Regions from separate parts of the Aeribacillus sp. FSL K6-3256 genome, predicted to be linked through region 2. Evidence: riboswitches for the same ligand, from Rfam matches in the RefSeq annotation. Region 2 holds a riboswitch; the other holds the start of a gene.

Region 1 (4,370 bases), 1.2 Mb from region 2:
CCCGTTTTCCCAATTAAATCTGTACGATTTTGATTGGATACATAACCTTTCTCCGTGCTGATTGAATCATTTAAAATAATTTTTTTAAACCATTTCATACGCTTACCAATCACCTTTGACAAAATGAATATTGTGAATATCGAAATGGAACCGGCAATAAAAAGAGAAACCGCCATATGTCCTATATGATCAGCTGCTAAAAATAAACTTAAAAGGACTGAAAGAAAACCGATTGCTCCAATAATTCCTCCTGGAACAAACAACTCTGCAATTATAAGCAGAACCCCAAGCACGAACAAAACAACCGTTTCCAATCCCGCAAGCCCTGCAATAAAATGACCGAAGAAAAACAAAAACAGCGCCAATAGTCCAATAAAACCAGGAATGCCAAACCCAGGAGTGTACAATTCTAACACAAATCCTAAACCGCTAATCGTTAATAATATCGGAATGGTATACATGTTTGTTACAAAACGGGCTATTTTTTCAGCAAACGTCTCCTCAGTCTCTTGGATTTTTGCACCTTCCATTCCGATCGATTTCAAAAGCTCTGCCCGGCTTTTGGCGATGCCTTCACCATACCCGACTTCCATCGCTTGTTTTGCTGTTAATGTTAGTAATTCTCCTTTTTCTGCACCATATTCGGGCATATTCAAGCTGCTGTCTACCATCGCCTCAGCGAACATAGGGTCTCTGCCATGAAGCTCAGCAGCATTTCTCATCTCTGCTTTCCAAAACGATTGCACTTTTACTTCTGCAGCATTGCCATTGGAGTCAATGACAGCCGCTGACCCAATGGTACCGCCAGGATGGTAATATATTTGATCAGCCCTTAATGCTATATAAGCCCCTGCGGAAATCGCATGTTTATTTACATAAGCGATTGTTTTGATATCTGTATCCATAATCATTTTGCCTATTTCTATCGCTGCCTCTAAAGCACCGCCAGGAGTGTTCAATTCAAAAACAATGACATCCGCCTTTTCTTTTTCCGCCTCCTGAATGGATCGTTTAATAAAATGCACCAATCCTTTTTCAATTGTATTTTCAATCGGAATAAAATAAACTGTTTTCCCTTCAGCTGATTTGGCATCAAAAGACGCACAAATAATCGACAAGATGAGCAGCAGAGCGCAAATAGCGAAAAACTTATTGTTTGATTTCAGGCCTCTCCCCCCTTATTTTTTGCCTAATATTATTACGGACAATTGCGCAGAAAGTTTCAAAAATCAACAATTCTGCAAACAAACATGAAACGAAAAAATATTTTCATTATTTTTCATATTATGTTACTATTAAAAAAAATATATAACCATCTACTAGGGGTGTCCAATTAGCTGGACTGAGAGAAGAACGCGCCTGAAGTTCTTCAACCCTTTGAACCTGATCTGGATGATGCCAGCGTAGGGAAGTAGGTAGCGGGAGTATTTTATTGCCTTCTTTTTCTATATTGAATTGATCGGGTTCGTGCTAAAGCGAACCCGTTTTTATTTTTCACGTCCCATCTCCCCTCCTATTTTTCTATGCACATCTTCAGATAAAAAAATGGAGGAGGAGAAAAATGAAACATTATTTCGAAAACATGCAGTTTCCAGCAAGCAAAAAAATTTATGTGACTGGGTCGAGACCCGATATTCGGGTTCCGTTGAGGGAAATTCAATTAACTCCCACGAAAACGGAAGCGGGAACGTTTGAAAATGAACCTGTAAAGGTTTATGACACGAGCGGTCCCTATACAGATCCTGATTTTCAGGCAGATATTCATAAAGGTTTGCCGGCTGTGCGCAAACAGTGGATTTTAGACCGTCATGATGTTGTAGAATATGACGGGCGCCAGGTAAAGCCTGAAGATAATGGATTTCGCAATTGGGAAGATCACAATATTGCCACACCTTTTCATCGAAAGCCTTTCAAAGCAAAAAAAGGTGCTGTCGTTACACAAATGCACTATGCAAAAAAGGGGATCATCACCCCAGAGATGGAGTTTGTGGCGATTCGTGAAAACATGGATCCTGAATTCGTTCGTCAAGAAGTCGCTGCCGGCAGGGCCATTATTCCGTCCAACATTAATCACCCGGAAAGTGAACCGATGATCATCGGCCGGAACTTTCATGTAAAAATTAATGCCAACATTGGCAATTCAGCTGTAACATCGTCAATCGAAGAAGAAGTTGAGAAGATGCTTTGGGCCATCCGCTGGGGCGCTGACACAATTATGGACCTGTCAACAGGAAAAAATATTCATGCAACAAGAGAATTTATCATCCGCAACTCGCCCGTGCCGGTTGGAACCGTCCCGATTTACCAAGCGCTCGAAAAAGTAAATGGCGTTGCTGAAGATTTAACATGGGAAATTTACCGTGATACATTAATTGAGCAAGCAGAACAAGGGGTCGATTATTTTACTATACATGCCGGCGTGCTGCTTCGCTATATCCCTTTGACCGTCAAACGGACGACCGGAATCGTATCCCGCGGCGGTTCGATCATGGCGCAGTGGTGTATGGCGCATCATCAAGAAAACTTTTTATACACTCATTTTGAAGAGATTTGCGAAATTTTAAAAACATATGATATTGCCGTTTCATTAGGTGACGGCTTGCGTCCCGGATCTATTCGAGATGCCAATGATGAAGCGCAATTTGCCGAATTGAAAACGCTCGGTGAATTGACGGAAATCGCCTGGAAACATGATGTCCAAGTCATGATCGAAGGCCCTGGGCACATTCCGATGCATAAAATTAAAGAAAATGTTGATTTAGAAAATGAAATTTGCAAAGGGGCTCCTTTTTATACCCTCGGTCCATTAACGACCGATATTGCTCCCGGCTATGATCATATTACGTCAGCCATTGGAGCAGCCATGATCGGCTGGTACGGAACGGCCATGCTATGTTATGTAACTCCGAAAGAGCATTTAGGCCTTCCCAATAAAGAGGATGTGCGCCAAGGTGTTGTTGCTTATAAAATTGCAGCCCATGCCGCAGATTTGGCAAAAGGGCATCCAGGCGCCCAAATAAGGGATGATGCTTTATCAAAAGCCCGTTTTGAATTTCGCTGGAACGACCAATTTAATCTTTCTCTCGATCCTGAACGGGCACGCGAATATCATGACGAAACTTTGCCGGCAGAAGGAGCGAAAATTGCCCATTTTTGTTCTATGTGCGGTCCAAAATTTTGCTCGATGAAAATTTCCCACAATTTAAGAAAAATGGCCGGTTCAAGTGATTCTGATTTCGTTCAGGAAGGTTTGAGGCAAAAAGCAAAAGAATTTATAGAGGGCGGGTCATCCCTTTATCGATAAATAATTTTCAAACTAATGCTCCTAGAAGCTTTAATGGCTTCCAGGAGCTATTCATTCATTAAACGTTTGATCAATCCCGCTGGTTCAATCGGAGCTAAACTTTTATGATATTCATCCACTTTCGATAAAAATTTTGATAGCTGCTTAGATTGCAGCGCTCGAATAATGGAGGCCGAAATATTTGTTTCCTCTTGCCAATTTCGAAAATCAAACACCATCCCGAATTTCGTTAATTTCTCCAAATTTATTTCTTCCTGTCCTGGAAGAGTGTGGTATACAAATATAGGAATTTTTTTGTATAAACATTCGCTGATTGTCACACCCCCGGGCTTTGTCATGATAAAATCGACGCGATTGTACAGATCGTTCATTTGTTCTCTTGAAGAGATGTAAGGCAAAGGAGTAATTCGTGGATGGTTTTGTTTTATTAATCGATCATAAAGCTTTCTGTTTTTTCCGCATAACACCATATAATGGATATCATCATCGCGGCTGATTTTTTCCGTTATCTTCTCTATTGAACCGACGCCTGAACTTCCTCCCGAAATTAATCCTCGATAAAAACGCATGCTATGTACATGTTCATCTTTCCTTTTTGTAAAATTTGGGTGAATAGGAATCCCTGTAACAAAAATCTGTTCTTTTTTTATACCTTTTTCGAGCAAATAATCTTTCATATATGAGTGACCGACAAAATGATAGTCAATTTCTCTTTTTCCCCAAAGATGATGAATAAAAAAATCTGTGTATACATTGATAACAGGGATGTTGATTTGAGAAGAGGCTTTCAGCCTGGCAAGCAAGTAGGAAGGAAGAGCATGAGTACAAACAATCATTTTCGGATTCAATTCATCAATGATCTTTTTTAAATGCCGGAGAAAAAGTGCCTCATAATGGAAAAACCTTTTGCCGCTCTTTTGTTCCGCAAGCACTGACCTGTGGTACATATGGCTGTATGATTTAGGAAAACGGCCAATCCATTGCAAATAAAAGGAAGATATCAGCCTTTCTATTTTTCCAAATTTCGATGACAAAAGGTCCATTTTTTCGCAATGAATGTCAGGAT
Region 2 (4,370 bases):
TTCATTCTCATTTGTTTTTGAAGGAAACGATCAAAAAGTTTCCTTTAAAATAAAATTTTAAAATGGAGGGTTACATAATGGCAGAGCGTTTGGTTGGTAAACAAGCTCCACGTTTTGAAATGGATGCCGTTTTGCCAAACAAAGAGTTTGGTAAAGTAAGCTTGGAAGAAATCATGAAACAAGGAAAATGGACAGTTCTTTTCTTTTATCCAATGGACTTCACTTTCGTTTGTCCAACTGAAATCACAGCTATTTCTGACCGTTATGAAGAATTTGAAGATCTTGATGCAGAAGTGATTGGTGTATCAACTGACACAATTCACACACACTTAGCTTGGATTAAAACTCCTCGCGAAGAGAACGGTTTAGGCGATATTAAATATCCGCTTGCAGCAGATACAAATCATCAAGTATCAAGAGACTACGGCGTTTTAATCGAAGAAGAAGGAGTTGCTCTTCGCGGATTGTTCATCATCAATCCAGAAGGCGAACTTCAATATCAAACAGTATTCCATAACAACATTGGCCGCGATGTTGATGAAACATTGCGTGTACTTCAAGCGCTTCAAACTGGCGGACTTTGCCCAGCAAACTGGAAGCCTGGTCAAGAAACGCTTAAAGTATAATGAAGCTTTTCATTCAAAGGGCCTAGCAGTACGTTAGGCCTTTTTTCAAACGATTATTTTTTTGATATTCATTCTTCAAGGAGGAAACGGAAATGAAATTACGTGAGCCAATGCCTGAATTAGTCGGAGCAACAACTTGGCTGAATGGCGAAGTATCGAAAGAGCAATTAATCGGTGAAAAACCAACATTAATCCATTTTTGGTCAATCAGCTGCCATTTGTGTAAAGAAGCAATGCCGAAAGTAAATGAGTTCCGCGATCAATATAAAGATAAACTGAACGTAGTAGCTGTTCATATGCCTCGCTCCGAAAAGGATTTAGATATTGATGATATTAAAAAAGTAGCGGAAGAACACGGGATTACGCAACCGATCTTTGTTGACAACGAACATAAATTAACCGATGCTTTTGAAAATCAATATGTACCTGCATATTATGTTTTTGACAAAAACGGCATTCTTCGCCACTTCCAAGCAGGAGGAAGCGGAATGAAAATGCTGGAAAAACGTGTTAATCGGGTGTTAGCGGAAACAGAAAACGCTGAATGATTCAACCATCTGCAAAACATTGCAGGTGGTTTTTCATTTTAGAAAAATACCTTTCCGGCTTTGAAAGGACTTGTTTTTATTGCTTCGAAGCTTTCAAAAGATAAGCATCTCCATTTACCATTCATCTGACATCCTTTTTCCAGCTCTCAATCCTAAAGAAATGATTCACATTCCAAATCACAACATGCTATAATAAATGATGCTAGTTTGAACAAAAAGGAGCATAGGTGGATGGCAAAACAATCACAAACTTTTTCCATTATGAATCTATTAAAGGTGCTTTTGGCTGTCATCGTTATCCTTTTCCTATTTTATTTGCTTGCATTTAACGACGTCGTCGTGCGTTTTATATCTCTGCTATTAAATGGATGTTTAGTTGTTCTCGCCTTCCTTGTCTATCGGAAAATAGACTATATGATAAAGATGAAAGAAGAACGAAAAGAGCCTATTCAAACCGAAAAGCTGCCTGATGAAACAGAAATGGCGCGAAAAGAACAGCAATTAAATAAACTGGAGCTTGATAAAACGCAATTGTTGGAGGAGCTATTAACAAAAGCCGGTATCGAAGAGGAAGAAAAACAAAAGTACCGAGCCAAAATTAGAGAAAAAGAGGATGAAGCTTCAAAGCTTCAACAAGAGCTAGCATTCATGAAAGGCCGGATTGCCAACTTGATTTTAAAAAGAGATCCTGAGATCGAGCGGATTGTCCTGCTGCTTGATGCGGATTTTATATTAAATCATTCGTTAGTGGAAATTAATCAAAGGTTTCAGGAAATTAGCGGCAGTTTTTCCGAACAATCCATCGAGCATTTGAAAAAGGCTAATTATATTGATCAACATTTGCAATTTACTCGAATTGGTTATCGTGAATTATTAAAGACAGCAAAAAGGATCAATTAACCGTTAGCTTGTATTTTTCTATATTTTATGATTTAATGAAATTAAATGAAAATTTCATAATATTAACATACCACTAGGGGAGCCGAAAGGCTGAGAAAGGCGTGTGCCTTGACCCTTTGAACCTGATCTAGATCATACTAGCGTAGGGAAGTGGTGCAGTAATATCGAAACCTGTCTATGGGTTTTGTATATACTTGCCCGTTCCCTTATATTGGGAACGGGCTTTTTGCATTACAAGGCTGGTTGGCAAACCATTTTTCAAAACAAAATGTTAAGAAAGGGGAGACAACGTGTTACAAACGCTATTTCAGCAAATTGATGAAAGGGAAGAAGAACTTCTGAATCTTCTAAAAACACTCGTATCGTTTGAAACGCCGAGCCCTCCGGCAAGAAATGCAAAAGAGGCTCAAAAGTATGTCGCCTCATATTTGGAAGACATCGGCTTTTCCATTGATCAATGGGATTTATATGAACAAGATCCAGTCGTAGTAGGAACGAAAAAAGGAAAAGATCCAGAAAATTACCACAGTTTAATTATTAACGGGCATATTGATGTCGCTTCAATCGAAGAGGGAGAAGAATGGCTAACGCCTCCTTTTGAGGCAACGGTTAAAGGGGATTACATATATGGACGCGGTGTAGCGGATATGAAAGGGGGAATGGCTGCCAGTCTGTTTGCATTAAAGCTGCTGCAAGAAAACGGCATTGAGCCGGGAGGGGATATCATTTTTCAGTCCGTCGTCGGTGAAGAAGTAGGCGAAGCAGGAACAAAATCGTGCTGCGACCGGGGATATCGAGCTGATTTTGCCATCGTTGTCGATTCAAGCAACTGTGAAATACAAGGGCAGGGCGGGGTGATCACGGGCTGGATTACGATTGAAAGCCCCGAGACATTTCACGATGGCACGAGAAGACAAATGATTCATGCCGGCGGGAAGCTTTTTGGGGCAAGCGCGATTGAAAAAATGATGAAAATTATTGAAGGACTGCGAGAGCTTGAACAGCATTGGGCAGTGATGAAAACGAGCAAAGGCTTTCCGCCTGGTTCTGCCACAATTAATCCAGCAGTGATTGAAGGTGGAAGGCACGCCGCTTTTGTGGCCGATAAATGTTCCCTTTGGATTACCGTTCACTATTACCCGGAAGAGCATTATGTAGAGGTGATCCGGGAAATTGAAGAACATATCCATCATGTTGCAATGGCTGATCCATGGCTTCGGAAATATCCTCCGAAATTTAAATGGGGCGGCACATCGATGATTGAAGATCGAGGAGAAATTTTCCCAGCTTTTTCATATGACGAACATTCACTCGGAGTGAAAACATTACAAAAAGCACATAAACTGGCATTTAATGAGGAAGCAAAGCTGACGATGTCCCCTACTGTGACAGACGGCGGCTGGCTGAGTGAAGCGGGAATTCCCGTCGTTTTATATGGACCGGGCACGCTTGAAGATGCACATTCGGTGAATGAAAAGCTGTCCATCCCCCAATTAAAAACATTTACAAAATCGCTGATCGCGTTTTTATTTGATTGGTATCAGAAAAAACGATGACAATTACAAAAGCTGCGAAAGGGGTAATTCAAATGTTTACAGACCGATTGTATAAAACTGCAAAACCGATTTGGGAAGCGAGTTACCATCATCCGTTTGTTCAAGGAATCGGCAATGGGACGCTGGATATCGACAAATTTCGCTTTTTTATGGAGCAGGATTATCTTTATTTAATCGAATACTGCCGCCTGTTTGCCCTTGGAAGCTTAAAGGCTCACAATCTTCAAACAATGACAGTTTTTGCTGATCTTCTACATTCGACGTTAAAAGTGGAAATGGATTTGCATCGTCAATACGCTGAAAGAATAGGAATAGAGAAGGAAAAATTAGAACAAGTTCAGCCTGCTGCTACAACCGTTGCATATACGAGCTATATGTTAAATGTGTCGCAGCGAGGATCATTGGCAGAACTGGTTGCCGCAGTCCTTCCATGTACATGGAGCTATTATGAAATCGGCACACGCTTACATGAGATTCCTGGTGCCAGTGAACATGAGTTTTACGGCGAGTGGGTAAAAATGTACGCATCAACAGAATTCGGTGAATTGGCAAAATGGCTGAAAGATTTAATGAATGAGCTTGCAGAAGGAAAACGGGAAGAAGAATTGAAATGGCTGGAAGATATTTTTGTCACAACGAGCAAATACGAATATATGTTTTGGGAAATGTCTGAACGAAAAGAAATGTGGCCAATCGAAATCAATTCTTAATATAGGAGAGAATGAACATGAAATTTTCTG

What was found. Region 2 has a riboswitch for thiamine pyrophosphate ahead of NSQ84_RS06920 (acetylornithine deacetylase). Riboswitches for the same ligand answer to the same signal wherever they lie in the genome.
Region 1: another riboswitch for thiamine pyrophosphate. It lies ahead of thiC (phosphomethylpyrimidine synthase ThiC); the one in region 2 lies ahead of NSQ84_RS06920 (acetylornithine deacetylase).

Annotation. Positions count from the first base shown of each region.
Region 1 is NZ_CP150188.1:2,593,695-2,598,064, forward strand. Features, by position in the region: gene NSQ84_RS12500 (NfeD family protein) at 1-1,118, opposite strand, end outside; TPP riboswitch at 1,312-1,427, shown strand; gene thiC (phosphomethylpyrimidine synthase ThiC) at 1,562-3,304, shown strand; gene NSQ84_RS12510 (galactosyldiacylglycerol synthase) at 3,352-4,370, opposite strand, start outside.
Region 2 is NZ_CP150188.1:1,420,831-1,425,200, forward strand. Features, by position in the region: gene NSQ84_RS06905 (peroxiredoxin) at 78-626, shown strand; gene NSQ84_RS06910 (TlpA disulfide reductase family protein) at 719-1,174, shown strand; gene NSQ84_RS06915 (hypothetical protein) at 1,406-2,074, shown strand; TPP riboswitch at 2,140-2,240, shown strand; gene NSQ84_RS06920 (acetylornithine deacetylase) at 2,365-3,630, shown strand; gene tenA (thiaminase II) at 3,663-4,340, shown strand; gene tenA (thiaminase II) at 4,358-4,370, shown strand, end outside.